DNA from 3 places in the Pseudomonas sp. KH_027 genome. Region 1 is predicted to be linked to each of the others. Evidence: predicted binding sites of a transcription regulator. Region 1 holds the regulator's gene; each other region holds the start of a gene.
The links. The regulator sigma-54, encoded in region 1, starts transcription at its own class of promoters, with help from an activator protein. The targets are predictions, from matches to a motif close to ANTGGCATNNANNTTGCTNT.

Region 1 (7,570 bases):
GCCCTCGTAAACGCCCAGCCAGTCGATCGCGACCATGGCGCCACCCCAGATGCCGACCACGCAGAAAATCATCGTCAGCAGCGGCAGTGAAATGAAGCCGGCCCACAGACGCGGCGCGATGATGTACTTCAACGGATCGACGCCGATCATCTCCAGACTGGAGAGCTGCTCGGTCGATTTCATGTTGCCGATCTCGGCCGTCAGCGCCGAGCCGGCGCGGCCCGCGAACAGCAATGCGGTAACCACCGGCCCAAGTTCGCGCAGCAGCGTCAGCGCGACCATCTGCCCGACCGCCTGCTCGGAACCGTAATCGGCCAGGATGCTGAAGCCTTGCAGCGCCAGCACCATGCCGATGAAGACGCCGGAGACCACGATGATCACCAGCGACATCACCCCAACCGAATACAACTGTTTGATCAGCAACTGTAGAAAACCATTGCCGACATTTCCGCGGCCAAACAAGGCGCGCAGCAGGAACACGGCGGAACTACCGAACGACGCGACCACATCGATGCCGGCGCGGCCGAGCAGGCGGATGCGCTCGAGTATTGGTGTTTTGCGCATCAGCGCGCCCCCAGAATATCTTCGCGGTAATCCACCGCTGGGTAATGGAACGGCACCGGCCCATCCGCAATGCCCTTCATGAACTGGCGGATGCGCGGGTTATCGGACTCCATCAATTCAGCCGGCGTACCTTGGCCGAGCACCTGGGTATCGCCCACCACGAACAGGTAATCGGCGATGCTCGCGGTCTCCGCCAGGTCGTGGGAAACCACGATACTGGTGATGCCGAGGGCATCGTTGAGCAGGCGAATCAAGCGCACCAGAATGCCCATGGCAATCGGGTCCTGGCCAACGAAGGGTTCGTCATACATAAGAATCTGCGGGTCCAGCGCGATCGCCCGCGCCAACGCCACCCGGCGCTTCATCCCGCCCGAAAGCTCATCCGGCATCAGTTCGATGGCACCGCGCAAGCCGACCGCCTGCAGTTTCATCAGCACGATGTCGCGGATCATTTCTTCCGGCAATTGGGTATGCACGCGCAACGGGAAAGCGACGTTCTCGAACACATCGAGATCGGTGAACAGGGCCCCGCTCTGGAACAGCACGCCCATCTGCTTGCGCATATCGAACAAATCGCCGCGCGAGAGATCAGGCAGGTTCTGGCCATTGACCCAGACCTCGCCGCTGGTTGGCCGCAATTGCGCGCCAATCAAGCGTAGAAGCGTGGTTTTACCGCACCCGGAAGGTCCCATAATGCCAGTGACCTTGCCGCGCGGAATACGAATATCGACGTTATTGAAAATACTGCGCGAGCCGCGCTTGAAGGACAGGCCCTTCAACTCGACCGCATAGGCGTTATCGGCACTCATCTGAACTCCTTGCGATGCAGCCTCCTTTTCAGACGCCTCGTCCGTCCGCGGGGACACCACGCTGACTGAACGGGCCGAATTTGGCAGCGCACTATAACATCGCCGCCATGCGCCGCCCAAGATCGAAACCACCTTCGCACAGCATTACCGCCGCATTGCGAACCAGTACCCAGCAGATGAAGGGTGAGCGCCGGGGGCTTTACCGCTATAATCGCCGCCTTTTCATCCGGCCACTGTAGTTACGATATGAGCCAGTCCAGCGACCTGATCCAGTCCGCGCAGCGCACCATCCGCCTCGAAATCGAGGCCGTAGAGGGCCTGCTGCCCCGTATAGATGCCGCATTCGTGCGGGCCTGCGAACTGATTCTCGCCAGCAAGGGCCGTGTCGTCGTCGTCGGCATGGGCAAATCCGGGCATATCGGCAACAAGATCGCCGCCACCCTGGCCAGCACCGGCACCACGGCGTTTTTCGTCCATCCGGCGGAAGCCAGTCACGGTGACATGGGCATGATCACCCGCGACGATATCGTGCTGGCCCTGTCGAACTCCGGCTCCACAGCCGAGATCGTCACCCTGCTGCCGCTGATCAAACGGCTCGGCATCACCCTCATCAGCATGACCGGCAACCCTGATTCGCCACTGGCCAAAGCCGCCGAAGCCAACCTGGATGCCCGTGTCGCCCAGGAAGCCTGCCCACTGAACCTGGCACCGACCTCCTCGACCACCGCCTCCCTGGTGCTCGGCGACGCCCTGGCGATCGCCTTGCTGGAAGCCCGCGGCTTTACTGCGGAAGACTTCGCCTTCTCCCACCCGGGTGGCGCCCTCGGCCGTCGTTTGCTGCTGAAAGTGGAAAACGTCATGCACGCCGGCACCAGCCTGCCACAGGTTGAACGCGGCACTTCGCTGAAAGGCGCGTTGCTGGAAATGACCCAGAAAGGCCTGGGCATGACCGCGATAGTCGAAGCGGATGGGCGATTGGCCGGAATCTTCACCGACGGCGACCTGCGTCGCACCCTGGATCGCAACATCGACCTGCGCCAGGCCAGTATCGACGAGGTCATGACCCCCCACGGCAAAACCGCACGCCCGGACATGCTCGCCGCCGAGGCGCTGAAAATCATGGAAGACCATAAAATCAACGCACTGGTAGTGGTTGATGGCGATGACCGCCCGGTGGGCGCCTTGAACATGCACGATCTGCTGCGTGCGGGAGTGATGTAATGACTGACCAGGCCACCCGCCCGGAGCTGCTGCAGCGCGCCAAGAACGTCAAACTGGCGATTTTCGATGTCGACGGCGTACTCACCGACGGCCGCCTGTATTTCCTCGCCGACGGCAGTGAATTCAAGACTTTCAACACCCTGGATGGCCAGGGCATCAAGATGCTGATCGCCTCCGGCGTGCGCACCGCCATCATCAGCGGGCGCAAAACCCCGGTGGTCGAGCGCCGCGCACAGAACCTCGGCATCCAGCACCTCTACCAGGGCCGCGAAGATAAACTGGTGGTGCTCGACGAACTACTTGGCGAACTCGGCCTAAGCTACGAACACGTCGCCTACCTCGGCGATGACCTGCCCGACCTGCCGGTGATCCGTCGGGTCGCCTTGGGCATGGCCGTCGCCAGCGCCGACGGCTTCGTCCGCCAGCATGCCCACGGCGTCACGCAAGCCCGTGGCGGCGAAGGGGCGGCCCGCGAGTTCTGCGAGTTGATCATGCGCGCCCAAGGCAGCCTTGGGGCTGCCCAAACTGCCTACTTATAGAGCCGATCATGCTGCGCAAACTGCTTCTCTCCACCTTTTTCACCCTCGCAGCCCTGCTGCTGGCGGCGCTCGGCTACTGGAATCTCAACCCGGACAGCCTGCTGGATCAGGCACCCCAGGCCAGCGCGGAAAACGCCATCGACTTCTATGTGATGAACGCCCGCACTGTGCAATTCCAGCCGGATGGCACGCTGCATTACGAGATGACCTCCGACAAGATCGAACACCTCAAAGCCAGCGACATCAGCCTGATGACCCGGCCAGACCTGCTACTTTATCGCGGCAGCCCACAGCCCTGGCATGTGCGTAGCGCCCGTGGCGAAGTCTCACCGGGGGGCACGGAAGTCGAACTGATCGACTCCGTGCGCGTCGAACGAACGGACGCCAAAGGCCGGCCGACCATACTCACCACCAGCCGATTGACCGTGATCCCCGACAAAGAATATGCGCAGACCCAGCAAGCCGTTAGAATCGAGGCGGCCAACGGGGTGACCACGGCGCAAGGAATGAAAGCGTACTTGAATGACGGCAGGATGCTCCTGCTGTCCAATGTAAGAGGCCAGCATGAGGTTCGTTAACACATTGTCTCTCCGGACCCTCCCCCTACTGCTCGGTTTGAGCGCCGCACTGGCAAGCGCTAGCGCCTTGGCACTGCCGACCGACCGCGAGCAACCGATTCGCGTGCAGGCGGACAGCGCAGAACTCGATGACAAGCAAGGCGTAGCGGTCTATCGCGGCGACGTCGTCATCACCCAGGGCACCTTGAAGATCACCGGCAACACCGTGACCATCACGCAGAACGCCAGCGGCGATATCGAAGTCTTCACCGCAGTGGGCAAACCGGCCTACTACGAGCAGAAACCCTCTGCCGACAAGCAGATCGTCAAGGCCTACGGCCTGACCATCCAGTATTTCGCCGCCAACGAGCGCATCGTGCTGATCGATCAGGCCAAGGTCGTACAGGAAGGCAACACCTTCGAAGGCGAGAAAATCGTCTATGACACCCAGCGCCAGATCGTCAACGCCGGTCGCGCCACTGGCGCCAACGTGACCTCGCCACGCCCGCGTATCGACATGGTGATCCAGCCGAAGAACAAACCCGCTGAGCAGCAGGCGCAGTAATGGCCATCCTCAAAGCCCAACACCTGGCCAAGAGTTACAAGGGCCGCCAAGTCGTGCGCGACGTCAGCCTGTCGATCGAAAGCGGGCAGATCGTCGGCCTGCTGGGCCCCAACGGCGCCGGCAAGACCACCTGCTTCTACATGATTGTCGGCCTGGTCAACGCCGACCAGGGCCGTGTGCTGATCGACCAGCAGGACGTCACGCACCTGCCGATGCACGGTCGCGCCCGTGCTGGCATCGGTTATCTGCCGCAAGAAGCCTCGATCTTCCGCAAGCTTTCGGTCGCCGACAACATCATGGCGATCCTCGAGACCCGTCAGGACCTCGATCGCGCCGGCCGCCGCCAGGCCCTGGAAACCCTGCTGCAGGAATTCCATATCAGCCACATCCGCGACAACCTCGGCATGAGCCTCTCGGGTGGCGAGCGCCGCCGCGTGGAGATTGCCCGCGCCCTGGCCACCGCACCCAAGTTCATCCTGCTCGACGAGCCGTTTGCCGGCGTCGACCCGATCTCGGTCGGCGACATCAAGCAAATCATCCACCACCTCAAAGCCAAGGGCATCGGTGTACTGATCACCGATCACAACGTGCGCGAGACCCTGGATATCTGCGAAACAGCCTACATCGTCAACGATGGGCAGCTGATCGCCGAAGGCGACTCCGAAACCATCCTGGCCAACCAGCTGGTGAAAGAAGTCTACCTCGGCCACGAGTTCCGCCTGTAGTTCGCACAGCCACCCACTACGGAAAACGTGCGGGGGCTAGGCAAAACCCTCAAGGTCAGGCATATAATTTGCTTCCTGGTGGCGCTTCGGCGCCCTGTAGTGGATAGCGCATAGCATCAGCGCCGGCGAATAAGGTCCTAAGCCCCCTCCATGAAACCATCGCTAGTCCTTAAAATGGGCCAGCAGCTGACGATGACACCGCAGCTGCAACAAGCCATTCGTCTTCTCCAACTGTCCACCCTGGATCTGCAACAAGAGATCCAGGAGGCCCTGGAGTCGAATCCGATGCTCGAGCGCCAGGAAGAAGGCGACGACTTCGACAACACCGACCCGCTGGCCGATGGCGCCGAAAGCGCCCCCGCGGCGCCCAATACGGAAGAGTCCTACCAGGAAACCAGCTACCAGGAGTCTGCCCCCACGGTCGACAGCCTGGAAGAAGGCGAGTGGAACGAGCGCATCCCCAGCGAACTGCCCGTCGACACGGCCTGGGAAGATGTCTACCAGACCAGCGCCAGTAGCCTGCCGAGCAACGATGACGACGAGTGGGACTTCACCACCCGCACATCGGCTGGCGAGAGCCTGCAGAGCCATATGCTCTGGCAGCTCAACCTGGCGCCGATGTCCGACAAGGACCGCCTGATCGCCGTTACCCTGATCGACTGCATCAACAACCAAGGCTATCTGGAAGAGACCCTGCAAGAGGTCCTCGAAGCCTTCGACCCCGAATTGGATATCGAACTGGACGAAGTGGAAGCGGTGCTGCACCGCATCCAGCAGTTCGAACCCGCCGGCATCGCCGCCCGCGACCTGCGCGAATGCCTGCTGCTGCAACTGCGCCAACTGCCCGCCAAGACCCTCTGGCTGAATGAAGCCCAGCGCCTGGCCGGTGATTACCTGGACCTGCTCGGCAGCCGCGACTACAGCCAGCTGATGCGCCGCATGAAGCTCAAGGAAGACGAGCTGCGCCAGGTCATCGAGCTGATCCAGAGCCTCAACCCGCGTCCCGGCTCGCAGATCGAGTCGAGCGAGCCGGAATACGTGGTGCCGGACGTCATCGTGCGCAAGCACAACGAACGCTGGCTGGTGGAACTGAACCAGGAAGCCATGCCACGCCTGCGGGTCAATGCGCAATACGCCGGTTTTGTGAAGCGCGCCGACTCCAGCGCCGACAACACCTTCATGCGCAACCAGCTGCAGGAAGCGCGCTGGTTTATCAAGAGCCTGCAGAGCCGCAACGAAACCCTGATGAAGGTCGCCACGCAGATCGTCGAGCACCAGCGCGGCTTCCTCGACTACGGCGACGAGGCGATGAAGCCCCTGGTCCTGCATGACATTGCCGAAGCGGTGGGCATGCACGAGTCGACCATCTCGCGGGTCACCACGCAGAAATTCATGCACACACCGCGCGGCATTTACGAGCTGAAATACTTCTTCTCCAGCCACGTCAGCACCGCCGAAGGCGGCGAATGCTCGTCTACCGCGATCCGTGCGATCATCAAAAAACTGGTTGCAGCGGAAAATGCGAAAAAGCCGTTGAGTGACAGCAAGATCGCTGGTTTACTGGAAGCACAGGGCATTCAGGTGGCCCGTCGCACAGTCGCCAAATACCGCGAATCCCTCGGGATAGCGCCTTCCAGTGAACGGAAGCGGCTGATGTAACGGCTACACTGATCCAAGGCCAAAGTGTTCCGGTGGCAGGCCCGTTAGCCTGTCTCTTACACACGGCAATAAGGAGAAAGCGGTATGCAAGTCAACATCAGTGGACATCAACTGGATGTGACCGACGCCCTACGCGACTACATCGACGAAAAACTCGGACGACTGGAGCGCCACTTCGACAAGATCACCAATGTGCAGGTAACCATGGAGGTCGAGAAGCTCAAACAGAAAATCGAAGCGACCCTGCATATCGCTGGCGGCGAAGTCGTCGCCAACGCCGAACATGACGACATGTACGCGGCTATCGATCTACTCACCGACAAGCTCGACCGCCAACTCATCAAGCACAAGGAAAAGCAGCTAGGTCGCCTGCAAGGCGCCACAGCCCGCTGACACCACCCTCACCCATGATTCGACTTGAAAACATACTGACCCCCGGCCGTTCCCTGGTGAGCGTGCCGGGAGGCAGCAAAAAACGTGTACTCGAACAGATCGCCAACCTGGTCGCCCGCGAATTGCCCGACCTGGATGGACAAGACGTTTTCGAGAGCCTGGTCGCCCGCGAAAAGCTGGGCTCGACCGGCTTCGGTAACGGTATCGCCATACCCCATTGCCGCCTGCCGGGCTGCACATCGCCGATCAGCGCCTTGCTACGCCTCGACGCGCCGGTGGACTTCGACGCTATCGACGGCGCCCCGGTAGACCTGCTGTTTGTCCTGCTGGTGCCAGAGGCCGCTACCGATGAGCACTTGGAACTGCTGCGGCAGATCGCCAGCATGCTCGACCGCAGTGAAGTCCGCGAACAGCTGCGCCATGCCCCGAGCAGTGAGCGCCTGTATCAGGTGGTAGTGGACGTACAGAACGGCCGCTAGGCAGCAGAGGCTCACCATGCGCTTGATCATCGTCAGCGGCCGCTCCGGCTCCGGCAAGA
Region 2 (7,570 bases), 1.2 Mb from region 1:
TGGCAAGCGGGCCCTCAAATAGGCCGGCTGCCGTACTTGCTGTCTGGCTTCTTGGGCGGGTCGGCCACCACGTTCGGCTCGACTTCCTGCACCTTGCCCCCACGCGAGAGAAACTCCTGCATGGCGCGCTCCAGAGCGTCGCGCTCCTTCTGCTTGGCTTCGATACTGGGCAGCTCTTCGATGTCGATTGCCGCCTTGGCTTTCTTGCTCGACTTTACCGACGGCTCGCCGTCGCCATCACCGTCATCGGCATCACCGTCATCCGCGGCAGCCAGCTCCTCGCCTTCGTCCTCGGCGCCACCTTCCAGCTCGTCTTGTTCCAGATCTTCGTCGCTCATGTTTAACCTCATGACTTGCGAAAAGCAGGTTAGTTATAGCCCAGCCACGCCCGCTTTCGAACGTTGCCGGAAAAAATTCAAAGAGCCTCGCCCTGCAAAGTAGCGAGCACTCGACGCGAACCCGCATGATCGCGGTGTTCGCCAAGGTAAATCCCTTGCCAGTGGCCCAGTGCCAAACGCCCATCCGCCACCGGCAGACTCAGCTGACAGCCGAGCAGGCTGGCCTTGAAGTGCGCGGGCAGATCATCCGGACCTTCATCCTCGTGCTCGTAGCCGCTAGCGCCTTGCGGCACCAGGCGATTGAAGAACCGTTCGAAGTCGCGGCGCACCGCCGGGTCGACATTTTCGTTAATGGTCAACGAGGCCGAGGTGTGCTGCAACCAGAGATGCAGCAGACCTATCCGACACGTGCGCAGTTCCGGCAATGCCGCCTGCATTTCATCGGTCACCAGATGAAAGCCGCGCGGCCGCGCACGCAAGCTGATCACAGTTTGCTGCCACATACGGATCTCCGCAGTTTCGGCGCGCATTCTAGCGCGCTGCGAGAAAAAGCAAAGGGTGCTTATCAGAGGTGTTGCTCATATTAGCGGAGCCCAGCCAGGGCTCGGCGCGAAAGTGACCCGCGGGCTTACCGCGAAAAGCAAAATGCCCGGCAATTGCCGGGCATTTTTTGCAACGTCTTAGGCTTACAGGTTGTAGCCACGCTCATTGTGCTGAGCCAGGTCGAGACCGACAGTCTCTTCCTCTTCGCTGATGCGCAGGCCCATCACCAGGTCGATCACTTTGAGGATCACGAAGGTGACGATCGCGGTGTAGACCACGGTGAAGCCAACACCTTTGAACTGGATCCAGACTTGTGCGCCGATGTCTTCGACAGTGCCGAAGCCACCCAGTGCCGGTGCGGCGAACACACCCGTCAGCAGTGCGCCGACGATACCGCCGATGCCGTGCACGCCGAAGGCGTCCAGGGAGTCGTCATAGCCGAGCTTGCGCTTCAGGGTAGTGGCGCAGAAGAAGCAGATCACGCCAGCAGCCAGACCGATGACCAGGGCGCCCATCGGGCCCACTGTACCGGCAGCCGGAGTGATGCCGACCAAGCCTGCAACCACACCGGAAGCGATGCCCAGGGCGCTCGGCTTACCGTGCGTGATCCACTCGGCGAACATCCAGCCCAGGGCGGCGGCGGCAGTGGCGATCTGGGTGACCAGCATGGCCATACCGGCGGTGCCGTTGGCGGCAACGGCGGAACCGGCGTTGAAGCCGAACCAGCCGATCCACAGCATCGCGGCACCGACCAGGGTATAGCCGAGGTTGTGCGGTGCCATCGGCGTAGTTGGGTAGCCTTTGCGCTTGCCCAGCACGATGCAGGCGACCAGGCCAGCAATACCGGCGTTGATGTGCACCACGGTGCCACCAGCGAAGTCCAGCACGCCCCAGTCCCACATCAGGCCGCCGTTACCGCTCCAGACCATGTGCGCGATCGGCGCATAGACCAGGGTGAACCAGACAGCCATGAAGATCAGCATGGCCGAGAACTTCATGCGCTCGGCGAAAGCGCCGACGATCAGCGCCGGGGTAATGATCGCGAAGGTCATCTGGAAGATGATGAACACACTTTCCGGAATCGCATACGTCAAGCTGGCTGGCGTGACGCCGGCGAGGAAGGCCTTGGACAGACCGCCGATGAAGGAACTGAAGTTGACCACCCCCTGTTCCATACCGGTGGTGTCGAACGCGATGCTGTAGCCGTAAACGACCCACAGAATGCTGATCAGGCCGGTGATGGCAAAACATTGCATCATCACCGAAAGGACGTTCTTGGAGCGAACCATGCCGCCGTAGAACAGCGCCAGACCGGGGATGGTCATGAACAGCACGAGTGCGGTAGCGGTGAGCATCCACGCGGTATCGCCGGCGTTCAATACAACCTCGTCAGCGGCCATTGCCAGGCCGGGGGTAACGAGGGACAAAAGGGCTCCTAGCCCTGCGAGCTTACGCAGAGTCATATTGTTTTCTCCTGGGGCGTTGGGTTCGGCGGCTTAGATTGCGTCGGTGCCGGTTTCGCCGGTACGGATGCGAATGGCCTGTTCCAGATTGACCACGAAGATCTTGCCGTCACCGATCTTGCCGGTGTTGGCGGCCTTGGTGATGGCTTCGATAACGCGATCCAACTGGTCATCAGCGATGGCCACGTCGATCTTCACCTTGGGCAAGAAGTCGACCACGTATTCGGCGCCGCGATACAGCTCGGTGTGGCCTTTCTGCCGCCCGAAGCCTTTGACTTCAGTAACGGTGATGCCTTGCACGCCGATCTCCGACAGCGACTCGCGCACATCGTCCAGCTTGAACGGTTTGATGATGGCAGTGACTAACTTCATGAAACTCTCTCCCGTATTGGTGGACTTGTCCCAGGAAAAACGAACCCGGCTCAAGTCTAAGCGCAGTGTCTGGCTTTGTAACGCATCGGGTGTCCTCGCTGGGGCCACTCCGACAACAACCAATCGCTTTTGGCGAAGCAACTCCCCGCTTCGCCCTACGCAACCGAACTGCATCGGTGCATGCGTCATAGGCCACTAAGCAGAAAGCTTGCCAGCTCAATGAAAAGCATAGATTTCAGCCATTTACCGCAGACAAGCAGCGGCGTTAGTGGATTGTGGCAACGGGCCGCGCACAACAACGGTGCGACCGTCGCCCTTACAGTGCGCGATAACCGTGCAGAACCCCGCGCCAATTCAGCCTCGATGCTGCGTGTTACACTGCTGGCCGTACTTGTCTGGAACATCACCATGCTGCCGCCCAAAGCCTTGCTCGATGCCCTCGGCTCCCACGCCTCCCGCCTATTCAACGGTGACAGCCCGCTGCCGCGTAGCGAGTTCGAAACCCAGTTCAAAGCCCTGCTGCAAAGTGGCTTCAGCAAACTGGACCTGGTCAGCCGGGAAGAATTCGACAGCCAGATGGCCGTGCTGGCGCGCACGCGCGTACGCCTGGAAGCCCTGGAAGCTAAAGTCACCGAACTGGAAGCCAAACTGTCGCCGCCCACCGAGTAACGCACTCGGCGTGAGCGGCATGTGATCAAGGAGTGATCCATGTCTCTGGCCATCGTCCATAGCCGCGCGCAAGTCGGCGTCGAAGCCCCGGCGGTCACTGTCGAAGCTCACCTGGCCAATGGCCTGCCCTCGCTGGCCTTGGTCGGTTTGCCGGAAGCGGCCGTCAAGGAGAGCAAGGATCGGGTGCGCAGCGCCATCCTCAATTCCGGTTTCGACTTCCCGCCGCGACGTATCACCTTGAATCTGGCACCGGCCGACCTACCCAAGGATGGCGGGCGCTTCGACCTGGCCATCGCCCTCGGCATCCTCGCTGCCAGCGGCCAACTGCCCGCCGCCGCCCTGCTCGAAGTCGAATGCCTGGGCGAGCTGGCGCTGTCCGGGGCGCTACGCCCGATTCAGGGCGCACTGCCCGCCGCGCTGGCCGCCCGCGCCGCCGGGCGCGCCTTAGTGGTGCCGCGCGCCAATGCCGAAGAAGCCAGCCTGGCCTCAGGCCTTACGGTGATTGCCGCCGACCATCTGCTGGAACTGACCGCACATTTCGGCGGCCAAACCCCGATTGCGCCCTACCCGGACCTGGCGGATGTTCAGGGTCAGGTCGCGGCCAAGCGCGCGCTGCTGGTGGCGGCCGCCGGCTCGCACAATCTGCTATTCAGCGGGCCACCGGGCACTGGCAAAACCCTGCTGGCCAGCCGCCTGCCCGGGCTGCTGCCACCGTTGAGCGAGCAGGAAGCCCTGGAAGTCGCCGCCATCCAGTCAGTGGCCAGCCATACTCCGCTGAACGCCTGGCCACAGCGCCCGTTCCGCAACCCGCACCACAGTGCCTCGGGCCCGGCGCTGGTGGGCGGCGGCAGTCGACCGCAGCCGGGGGAAATCACCCTGGCGCACCACGGAGTGCTGTTCCTCGATGAGCTGCCGGAATTCGATCGCAAGGTTCTGGAAGTCTTGCGAGAACCGCTGGAGAATGGAAGTGTGTTTCTCACATTTGTAGGCAAAGAAACATTGCTGTATATATGAACAGTATAAAAGTACGCGATGAACTGATGAAAATTGCACCAACGGCGATAAACTAGCTTTTTGCCATCATCGCAGGGAGTGCAGTCGAATGAATGATCAAAGTACAACACCAGATACCACAGAACTTATCGATGGAATCGAAGGGGTCGGTACGGACGGAGCTACATCAGAGCCCTTGACGATTTTCAATGCAGTGGTACAAAAAGTTGACTGCAAGGGTCAAGTATTAGGGTCACCCTTCTACCGCACAAATGAAAAAGACATTAAAACTTATTTAACTGGTGTAATCAGAAGTGTGGTGAACATACCTCGCAGCCAACGGTTTCAGTTCTGCGCGGATGGTTATGATTCAAAGACGGCGATAGAAGCATTAGCGACTACGGCTTTCAAAACAGAAGCACTCGCCCTGACACAACGATTGCTGCAATGCGAAATTGCAACCCAAAAGAAAATTTCAGGTTTAAATGAACTTCGAGAAGGCAGCCTTCTTTGCGCACACTTCCAACTTGGCGAGGAAGAACATGTAATCTTGGTCAAAATTGACCATGCAGGATATTTGGACGAAGTAACACTTCAACGAACTTCTGGTTTGCCCGAGAAACAAAGAGCACAAAAATGCGCAACTTTTGCAATATCTGCTGGCATAGTTGACCCAACGATTGTTATCAGCGACAGCAACAACTCACTTACGGAATACTGGTGGGGTGGATTTCTCAACCTCGCATCGCTTTCCAACCCACAGCAAAACACATTAAGGGCTTTCAAAGCCATTGAAGGCCTACTTAAAACAAAGGTTGAGAAAAAGTCACCAAGCGATTATTGGACATTACGTAATGCGTTTGTAAGTTATTTCACAACTCGACCGGACTGCGTTTTTGACCAAATGATTGATGACATCATGGGAAGCTATCCTGCCCATGATCCAGATTTAGATATGTCAAAACTTGTTGCTGAAGCTAAAGAGTTACCAAAAAAGAAAGACTTCGACTCGCACTTTTCTATTGCCCCGGATGTAATCAGCAACAAAATTAAACGACAGATCCCACTCGGCCCAAACCTAGACCTCAGAATTACCGGCGAAATTTCAGACTTCGATACGACTTTTGCCACCGGCGATGATGACGGACGCAAATATCTGAAAATTTACTCAAATGAAGGATATGCCGCATTCAATAAAGGTGACAGCAAAGATGATATTCATAAAGATAGCTGAATCACTGGCATGTTCCAGAATACATATTAGCTCAGAAGAAACCAATACCACCGTTGTGGAAAAATTTCGCGTCGGCGAGTTACAGGTTGACCAAAGCGCTTTATCAAATGCTCTAACACAAATATATCAGCGAGACAGCTTTTCAATTTCTTTCGCATATGCTGACAGCGACGTAATTGACAGTTTGTCCACCAATAACGACACAGATATCCGGGTTTTTTGCGAGCGTCTAAAACTTCAAGCCGAAGAAGATGAAGCTATTACTGGCTTAATAACCATAACGATAACAAAGGGATTTTCAGGACGAACATTCTCAATCTACTCGCTAAATTTAATTGAGAAATACTGGAGATTAGGTGGCATTGCACAGGCCGCCACGAAACTATGTGCTTTAGCCGGGCGGGCTTACATTATTGAGTCATCTGAGGTTTTGTGTGAGTTTCGATCAGGCCTGTTTGTTTTTCGCCCTTCAGGACAGAACATCACCAACATCACCAACCCAGAGATACCAAACAAACAAAAACTGCTGGCCGCCCGCGACAAATGTTGCTTGTTCTATGAAAGCAAGAGTTACCCTGCAATACCGCAAGACTTTGATCTAAGTCCAGGATTTAGCCACCCAGGAATTCTCGATCTGTTCAACACGCTAAAACTTGTATTTTCCATCATATTTCTAGCCGACATCAGCTCCTTAGATGGAAATAATTTCACAGCAACCGTAAAGGGCTACAAGCATATAACATCTACAATCCAATTTGATGGATCAAAAGACGGCGAGACAGCCAACTCGTACTATGAAATATATCAATGGGCATATACTGACGGCAGCGTTACAGACAAGCTCGGAATAGCAAAGAACTTATTATCGATACATATCGAAAACAGTTCATTTAGAACATTGAGCGACGGCGTTATGCCCGCAATAATCTCAAACTACAGCATATACCTCAAAGAGAATGTAAAACAGTATATCGACATCAAGAACAAACTCTCAGATCAAATACAGAAACAATCTGAAAAAGCTGCCGACATGGTCAAATCAATTGGCACTTACCTTAGAACATCAATTTTCTCAGTATACTCTTTTGTGATTACGGCGTTTATTATCCGATCAATGTCAAAAACATCAACAGAAGGAATGTTCAGCAACGAACTGTATGCCATCTTTTTAATGTTCATCTTACTTTCAATCGGCACATTAATTTACGCGTACAAAGAAGCAGAAGCAGAGCTAAAAAGATTTGAGGCAATTTACGATTCATTCAAGTCCCGATTCGATGATTTGATTTCGAAAAGCGACAAGGAAAGAATTCTGCAAAATGATAAGGAATATAATCGCGATGTAAGATATGTAAAAGAATCACGTAAAAGAGCCGTTCTGCTTTGGATCGCATGCCTGGTGGTTCTGTTTGTTTTTGTCTCAGGAGTCAAATTCCTAAACAATACTGCCACCCCATCGGAACAGGCAGGCAGTACAGAAGTTTCTGCTTATCAACACAGTGGGTAAATTTGGGCTACGTTTGTTACAGCCACTTTACCAGTTGCACGCTCCAACCTTCCCTGCACGCATTTAATCAAACTCTAACTAGTGCCCCAATCCTAGTACAGATACACATTTCTAATTTGATTATTTAAAAAATCAAATCCTGAATTATCCGAAGTTTTTTTATGCGATTTTGTTTAATCTCTTCACCTGCCCTGATAACGTGGATACACATACAAACCCGCTGCCATCTGGCCTCAATAATTGTTCGACACCCAAAATGACCTGCAACCCTCGCCTTCCGTAGCCCACAAGGGTGGCTATTACATGCATGTGGTAATATCTCCTGAATTCATAGAATAAGTGCAACGTTTGAAACGATAGGCAGAGAGTCAGCCACCGGTAGAATCCAGGCTCTCACACCGAAGGATTCAAGCGCAGATGACTACGCATTACCGGCAGCTAACTCAGGGCC
Region 3 (7,570 bases), 1.4 Mb from region 1:
CGAACTGAAGGCATTGCCCTGATCGACGAACGCCGCCACGCGCCAGCGTTCGGCCAGCGAATACTGGTACTCGAGGCTACTGGCGAACACGTAGCGACCGCCGATGCGGTCACCCTCGGCGTTTTCCGGCGCGAGGCTCTGGTAGTCATAACCGCGCACGCTCTGATCACCACCGGCAAAGAAGCGCAACGAAGGCGGGATCGAGCCGTAATCATCGGTGGCTGTGCCGCCCAGCTCCAGCCGACCGAGCAGCCGATGCTTCTGCCAGAGAGTAGTCAAGCCCTTGAACATGGCCGTGCCATACAGCACGTTGGCGTCGGCAAGCAGCCCGTCCTTGGCCGCCGAAGCCGCGAACTGCAGGCGATAACCCTGGTGCGGGTCGATCGGGTTGTCGCTGTGCAGATAGGCGTAGCTGACCCCAGGCATCAGCAAGGTGCTCAGCCCGTTGTCATCGCCCAGGCGGTATTCCTCACGCTGGTACTTCAACGACAGCACCTGCTGCCAGCCGCTGTCGAGCTTGCTGTGCCATTCCGGCCCGGCCGTCAGCAGCCGACTGAGGCTGTCGGTATTGGCCAGGTCTTCATATTGATAGCCGCCGGCGAAGCGCAGCTTGTCGGTCAGCGGCGGATCGAGGGGGATGTCATACCACAGGCCGACGTTTTGCCGCGGTGCCGACAGTTCCACTTCCGCGCCGTAACTGTGGCCTTGCGGGTTGGCCCAGTGCCGCGTCCAGTTCGCCTTGCCACGCGGGCCGACGTCGGTGGAAAAACCCAGGCCAAGGCCCATCGTCCGGGGCTTGCGGGTACTCAACTGGACCTGCACGGGTATCTGCTGGTTATGCGCCTGGGCCGGCGCGGCATCCACCCGCACGGACTCGAAATACCCGCTGCCTTGCAGGTTCTGGGACAGCTCGGCAATCAGTTCGGAGTCGTAGGCGGTATTGGCCGCGAACGGCACCATGCGCTGCAACAGTTCCTGGTCGAAGGGCGCATCGCCGGCGAACATGACCGTGCCCAGCACATAACGCGGGCCGCTGTCGTAGATCAGCTCGATATCCGCCACGCCGCCCTGTGGGTCGATAACCAGGCGCTGGCGGCTGAAACGACCACTGAAGAAGCCGTAGCGCGAGGCCTGACTCTGGATCAGCCGCTTGGCATCTTCATAGCGGCCATGGTTGAGCACCGCGCCGGCTTTCAGTTGCGTGCTTTCAGGTAAACGAAATGCCTTGAGTTCGGTCGCCGGCCCCTCGATGCGCACGGTGACGGTGCGCAGGTGCACGGGCTCGCCCGGGGTGATCGAAATGATCAGGCGCGGGTTCCTGTCGCTTTTGACTTCGCTGTCGATCTGCGCCTGGTAATAACCCAGCGCCTCTGCGGCCTTGCGCGCCTGCGCCTCGGCGCCGCGGCTGAAACGCTGCAAAGCCGCCTCATCGCGATCACCGACACCGCCGACGTAACCTTCAACGTTGGCTTTGAGCGTCGAATTGGCCGGCGTGATCCGCACATCCAGCAGGCTTTGTGCCGAAGCTGTCGAACCGATGACCAGGAGCGCTACCGACAGCCAGATCTTTCCTTGAAAACTCATAGCGGCGAATGCTAACACGAGCAGAGCCGCATTCCAGAGGGCGCCTTGGCACCCCCGGAGGCCTCTTCAGGCGCTGGCTGACAGGGCTGGTTGCGGGTTGGGATGGAAAAATACGTGCTCGATGATCGGGCCGACCGCGACCTCGCCGATCTCCTCGTAACCCTGGCGCTTGTAGAACTCCAGGTAGCGCGGATTACCGGTATCCAAGACCACGCCTTGCGAGCCGGCATCCTCGGCGCACCAGTTATGCAGCGCTTCGAGCAACTGTTCGCCGAGGTGCTGGCCCTGGAACTCCGGGTGCACGCCCAGCAGCGGCAACACGTGATAAGGCCCGGGCGGTAGGCAGTCGAGCACGGCGTTGTGGTATTCCAGGTAGCGCTTGGTGCAACGCACACCGGTGGTCAGCAACATGCGCAGCCGCCAGCTCCAGCTTTCGGTGATATCCAGGCGCCGTTGCGGTGGTGCAATCAGCGCGAGGGCCACCAGGCGGTCATTGAGCAGCAGTCCGATGGCGGGCAGGTCTTCGAGAAAGTGCCGCTGCACCAACTCGCGGATGGTCGCGCGTACCCGCTGGTCAAACCCCGGGCGCTCGGATTCGAACAAATAGCCGAAGGTCGGTTCGTGGCGGTAGGCGTGGTACAGCAGGGAGCGCGCTTCGCGAACGAAGCTGCTATCGAGCAATCGAACTTCAGCGGGTGCAACAGCAACGGATGATGCAGGCATGCACGGTGACCTCTTCTTATTGTTATCGGCATGGTTGCCAGGCGGGTATCAGGCCCATCCCCACGTTAGCACCGCCCCGCCGGGGCTGCCACATGACTGGCCGCGCGGCCAGGCAATCGGCTAGCATCGCAGGTTCTCAAGTCAGAAAGCCCAGGACTCGCCGCCCATGAAGATCGTCTCCTTCAATATCAACGGCCTGCGTGCCCGCCCGCATCAACTGGCGGCGCTGATCGAAAAACACCAGCCGGACGTGATCGGCCTGCAGGAAACCAAAGTCTCTGACGAGCAGTTCCCATTGGCCGACGTCGAGGCCCTCGGCTATCAGGTGCATTACCACGGCCAGAAAGGCCACTACGGTGTCGCCCTGCTCTCGCGCCAGGCCCCGTTGGCGCTGCATAAAGGCTTTCCCGGCGATGAAGAAGACGCGCAACGACGCTTCATCTGGGGCACTTTCGCCGACGCCAATGGCCAACCGGTAACCGTCATGAACGGCTACTTCCCCCAGGGCGAAAGCCGCGACCACCCGACCAAATTTCCGGCCAAGCAACGCTTTTACGCCGACCTGCAGGCCCTGCTGAGCAGCCAGTTCCAGCCGCAGCAGCCGCTGGTGGTGATGGGCGACATCAATATTTCCCCGGAGGATTGCGACATCGGTATCGGCGAGGAGAACCGCAAGCGCTGGTTGAAAACCGGCAAATGCAGCTTTCTGCCGGAGGAGCGCGAGTGGCTGGCGACCCTGAAAAGCTGGGGCCTGGTCGACAGTTTCCGCCAGCTCTACCCGGACGTCAGCGACCGCTTCAGCTGGTTCGACTACCGCAGCCGCGGCTTCGAGGACGAGCCCAAGCGTGGCCTGCGCATCGATGTGATCCTCGCCTCCCACGGTTTGCAACCACGGATCAAGGCCGCGGGTGTGGACTACGAACTGCGCGCCATGGAAAAACCCTCCGACCACGCGCCGATCTGGCTGGAACTGAGCTGAAGCCAAGGCCTGCCTGTAGGGCGGGTTAGCCGAAGGCGTAACCCGCCGCACATGCAGAACTCACTCCTGCATGACTGGCTGGGAGTGTTGTGTGGTTTTTATTCGGCGCAATACGCTGCGCTATTGCACCCTACGGTCTGCCCGCTGAGCTGAAGCCAAGGCCTCTGCGGTCCATGCCCGCGCCCCCCGAACAAGAGCATCGCGGGCATGGCCCGCTCCTACATGCCCGGCATCAGGCTTCACCTGCCCCGTGCCCGTGATTAGGGCGCAGGGCCGTCCATAGCGCTCCGCCATGAAGCAAAAGCCCGCCAGGCCGGCTCGCCGATGGATGCGCGAATGGGCCCGGCGGCGCATCTTTTCTGCAGGTCGTGACACGGCCTCCTGGCCTGCGCCGAGGAGGATCATCAACCTCATAAATACAATACAAGTTTATGTTTTTAAACAAATAAAAACATATTCTAGAATTTACTTTAAGTTTTATTAAGGGCCTGAAACAGCCGCCCGATCAGTCGGTCAGCCAACTTGGCAAGGCCTTTGCTATTACCCTTTCAAGATTCTTGCGTAGCACACCAAAGGCGGTGGGCCGCGAATCACGGACAACGGCGTCCGCTGGATGTCTCTCGCTAGAGAGGCATCTGGCGACGCCGTTTTTGTTTTGCGATTTTGAAAGGAAAACGCCATGTCTGATAGTGATTCGAACGACCTGCTGAACAATAGCCGCCGCAATTTTCTGAAAAAATCCATTGCCGTCGCCGGCACTGTCGGCGGGATTGCCGCCCTGGGTCTGTCCGCGCCGAGCTTCATGCGCAGCGCCGCCTGGGCCGCGGGCTCGGATGCGCCGGAAAAAGCCGCGCTGAAAGTCGGCTTTATTCCGCTGACCGACTGCGCGTCGTTGATCGTCGCCGCCACCCAGGGTTTTGGCGAGAAATACGGCCTGAACATCACCCCGAGCAAGGAAGCCTCCTGGGCCGGCGTGCGCGACAAGCTCAATACCGGCGAACTGGATGCCGCCCATGTGCTGTACGGCATGATGTACGGCGCGCAACTGGGCATCGCCGGGCCGCAGACCGACATGGGCGTGCTGATGGGCCTGAACCAGAACGGCCAGGCCATCACCCTTTCCAGCCAGCTGAAGGCCGCGGGCGTGACCAACGGCGAGCAACTGGCCGCGCATGTGAAAAAAGGCGGCGCGCCGCTGACGTTCGCCCAGACCTTCCCCACCGGCACCCATGCCATGTGGCTGTATTACTGGCTGGCGAGCCAGGGCATCAACCCCATGTCCGAGGTGAAAACCATCACCGTGCCGCCACCGCAGATGGTCGCCAACATGCGGGTCGGCAATATGGACGGTTTCTGCGTCGGCGAGCCCTGGGGCGCTCGTGCGATCTTCGACAAGATCGGCTTTACCGCCACCACCACCCAGCAGATCTGGCCTGATCACCCGGAAAAAGTCCTCGGCGCCACCCGCGCCTTCATCGAGCAGAACCCCAACACGGCCCGGGCGCTGATCATGGCCATCCTCGATGCCAGCCGCTTTATCGAAGCCAGCGAAGAGAACAAGAAAAGCACCGCCAAGCTGATCGCCGGCAAGGCTTACGTCAACGCGCCGGTAGATGTGATCGAGCAACGTTTTCTCGGTAACTACGAAGACGGTCTCGGCAACAGCTGGCAGGACAAACACGCCATGGCCTTCTGCAAGGACGGTACGGTCAACTACCCCTATCACTCCGACGGCATGTGGTTCATGACCCAATTCCGCCGCTGGGGCCTGCTCAAGGAAGACCCGGACTACGCCGCCATCGCCGGCAAGATCAACCAGACCAAACTGTTCGGCGAAGCGGCCAGCGCCCTGCACCTGCCAGTGCCGAGCAGCGTGATGCGCTCCAGCACCCTGATCGACGGCAAGGTCTGGGACGGCTCCAACCCGGCCGCTTATGTCCAGTCCTTTGCGATAAAAGCCTGAGGTCCGAGATGAACGCATCCTTGCAACCCAAGCTATTGGCAACCCTCACGCCGCCGGAGCCTGCGCGCCAGGCTTCGGCTGGCGCGCAGGCCTTAACCCACGCGGTCAAGGCGGTGATACCAGCGCTGCTCGGTATCGCCCTGTTCATCGGTGTATGGGCCTTGATCGCGGCGAAAAGCGAGGGGCTGCCCGGCCCGTTATCCACCTGGTATTCGGCGCTGGAGCTGTTCGCCGATCCGTTCTATGACAACGGCCCGAACGACATGGGCATCGGTTGGAACATCCTCCACTCCCTCGGCCGCGTCGGCATGGGTTTTGGCCTGGCGGCGCTGATCGGCATCCCGCTGGGGTTTGCCATCGGCCGCTTCGCCTTTCTGGCGGGCATGCTCGCACCGATCATCAGCCTGCTGCGGCCGGTGTCGCCGCTGGCCTGGCTGCCGATTGGCCTGTTGGTGTTCAAGGCGGCCGGACCGGCCTCGATCTGGGTGATTTTCATCAGCGCCATCTGGCCGATCATCCTCAACACCGCCGCCGGGGTGGCCAGCGTGCCACAGGACTACCTGAACGTGGCCCGCGTGCTCAAGCTCAGCGAATGGAAGGTGCTGACGCGCATCCTCTTCCCCGCCGTGCTGCCGCACCTGATGACCGGCATCCGTCTGGCCATGGGCGTCGCCTGGCTGGTGATAGTCGCCGCGGAAATGCTCACCGGCGGTATCGGTCTGGGTTTCTGGGTCTGGGACGAGTGGAACAACCTCAATGTCGAGCACATCCTGATCGCCATTATCGTCGTCGGCCTGATCGGCCTGCTGCTCGAACAGGCGCTGCTGCTGATCGCCAAACGCTTCGATTACGCCGGTTCATGAAACCGCTGCCATTCATGTAGGCGCGAGCAAGCTCGCGCCTACCGCAGGAGAACCCAGATGGACAAATTCGTAGAACTGACCGCCGTATCCAAACACTTCGATACCAAGAAAGGCCGCTTCCAGGCCCTGGCGGACGTCAACCTGAGCATTGCCAGCGGCGAGTTCGTGACGCTGATCGGCCACTCCGGCTGCGGCAAATCCACCGTGCTCAATCTGATTGCCGGCCTGCTGGACGCCAGTGCCGGTGGGCTGATCTGCAACGGCCGGGAAATCGACGGCCCCGGCCCGGAACGCGGCGTGGTGTTCCAGAACCACAGCCTGCTGCCCTGGATGACCTGCTACGGCAACGTCCACCTCGCAGTGGAAAAGGTCTTCGGCGCCAAGGAAAACAAGGCCCAGCTCAAGGCCCGCACCGATGCCGCGCTGGCGCTGGTCGGCCTGAGCCATGCCAGCCACAAGCACCCGAACGAAATCTCCGGCGGCATGAAACAGCGCGTCGGCATCGCCCGCGCCCTGGCCATGGAACCCAAGGTGTTGCTGATGGACGAACCCTTCGGCGCCCTCGACGCCTTGACCCGCGCCCACCTGCAGGACGAACTGCTGCGTATCGTCGGCGAAACCCAGAGCACGGTGGTGATGGTCACCCACGATGTGGACGAAGCCGTGCTGCTCTCCGATCGTATCGTGATGATGACCAACGGCCCGGCGGCGACCATCGGCGATATCGTCAAGGTCGAGCTGGAAAGACCCCGTGACCGCCTGGCCCTGGCCAATGACCCGCGCTATCACCAGTACCGGACGGCGGTGCTGGAGTTCTTGTATCAACGCCAGCAACGCCCGGCGGCCTGAGTGTGAAAGCCCGAAGGCCGCCTGCGTTTTCGCTGAGGTTCGCCGCGCCTGGATGCCCGCCTGCGCGGGCATGACGGGCAAGCGGTGTGGGATATGCGGCCGTTAGTCGTTGGCGCAAACATACGGGCGGCCCGCCCCCCGGCACCGTCATTCCCGAGCCACTGACGCGTGGCGCCCGCGCAGCGACTCGGGGAAATACTTCGCGCCCGCAACGGGCGCCGAGGGTCAGGCTGCTGTCGATTATTACCGTCTGTCATATTGCAGTCACTTGACTGACTTATCTTCTCGGCACGTTTCCCAACCTCTATAAGGTGCTTGTCGCATGCCGCGCGCCCTGGCTGTTCATGATCGCGATACCTGGACCCGTACTGCCACTTACCTGCTCTTGGGTTTCATCTGCTATGCCCTGCCCTGGTCGGTGTTCGCCGCCCTGCCAATTCCAGCGCAAGGCACGCCGGCACTGCGTATCCAAGGTTCCAACACCATCGGCGCCAAGCTCGGCCCGGCGCTGGTCAAAGGCTTGATGGAAGAGCAAGGCCTGCGCGCCATCCGCCAGGAAGCCACGAGCACGGAAAACGAGCAGCGGATAATCGGCCAAACCACCGATGG

Region 2: a site for sigma-54 is predicted at 2,913-2,932, ahead of glnK (P-II family nitrogen regulator). Genes of this name have one in related genera too.
Region 3: a site for sigma-54 is predicted at 3,808-3,827, ahead of AC3IYG_RS11840 (CmpA/NrtA family ABC transporter substrate-binding protein). Genes of this name have one in related genera too.

What each region holds. Positions count from the first base shown of each region.
Region 1 covers NZ_CM174470.1:3,875,815-3,883,384, forward strand. Annotated here, with positions in the region: gene mlaE (lipid asymmetry maintenance ABC transporter permease subunit MlaE) at 1-564, opposite strand, end outside; gene AC3IYG_RS18140 (ATP-binding cassette domain-containing protein) at 564-1,373, opposite strand; gene AC3IYG_RS18145 (KpsF/GutQ family sugar-phosphate isomerase) at 1,620-2,594, shown strand; gene AC3IYG_RS18150 (KdsC family phosphatase) at 2,594-3,133, shown strand; gene lptC (LPS export ABC transporter periplasmic protein LptC) at 3,142-3,711, shown strand; gene lptA (lipopolysaccharide transport periplasmic protein LptA) at 3,698-4,255, shown strand; gene lptB (LPS export ABC transporter ATP-binding protein) at 4,255-4,980, shown strand; gene AC3IYG_RS18170 (RNA polymerase factor sigma-54) at 5,131-6,639, shown strand; gene hpf (ribosome hibernation-promoting factor, HPF/YfiA family) at 6,724-7,032, shown strand; gene ptsN (PTS IIA-like nitrogen regulatory protein PtsN) at 7,047-7,511, shown strand; gene rapZ (RNase adapter RapZ) at 7,528-7,570, shown strand, end outside.
Region 2 covers NZ_CM174470.1:238,426-245,995, reverse strand. Annotated here, with positions in the region: gene sutA (transcriptional regulator SutA) at 15-338, opposite strand; gene AC3IYG_RS01185 (secondary thiamine-phosphate synthase enzyme YjbQ) at 416-841, opposite strand; gene AC3IYG_RS01180 (ammonium transporter) at 1,025-2,344, opposite strand; gene glnK (P-II family nitrogen regulator) at 2,378-2,716, opposite strand; gene AC3IYG_RS01170 (accessory factor UbiK family protein) at 3,125-3,385, shown strand; partial or broken gene AC3IYG_RS01165 (YifB family Mg chelatase-like AAA ATPase) at 3,425-4,363, shown strand; gene AC3IYG_RS01160 (nucleoid-associated protein) at 4,488-5,612, shown strand; gene AC3IYG_RS01155 (hypothetical protein) at 5,590-7,119, shown strand; gene AC3IYG_RS01150 (IS30-like element ISPsme1 family transposase) at 7,537-7,570, shown strand, end outside.
Region 3 covers NZ_CM174470.1:2,499,255-2,506,824, forward strand. Annotated here, with positions in the region: gene AC3IYG_RS11825 (autotransporter assembly complex protein TamA) at 1-1,584, opposite strand, end outside; gene AC3IYG_RS11830 (GNAT family N-acetyltransferase) at 1,651-2,307, opposite strand; gene xthA (exodeoxyribonuclease III) at 2,474-3,286, shown strand; gene AC3IYG_RS11840 (CmpA/NrtA family ABC transporter substrate-binding protein) at 3,966-5,249, shown strand; gene ntrB (nitrate ABC transporter permease) at 5,258-6,112, shown strand; gene AC3IYG_RS11850 (ABC transporter ATP-binding protein) at 6,170-6,961, shown strand; gene AC3IYG_RS11855 (substrate-binding domain-containing protein) at 7,284-7,570, shown strand, end outside.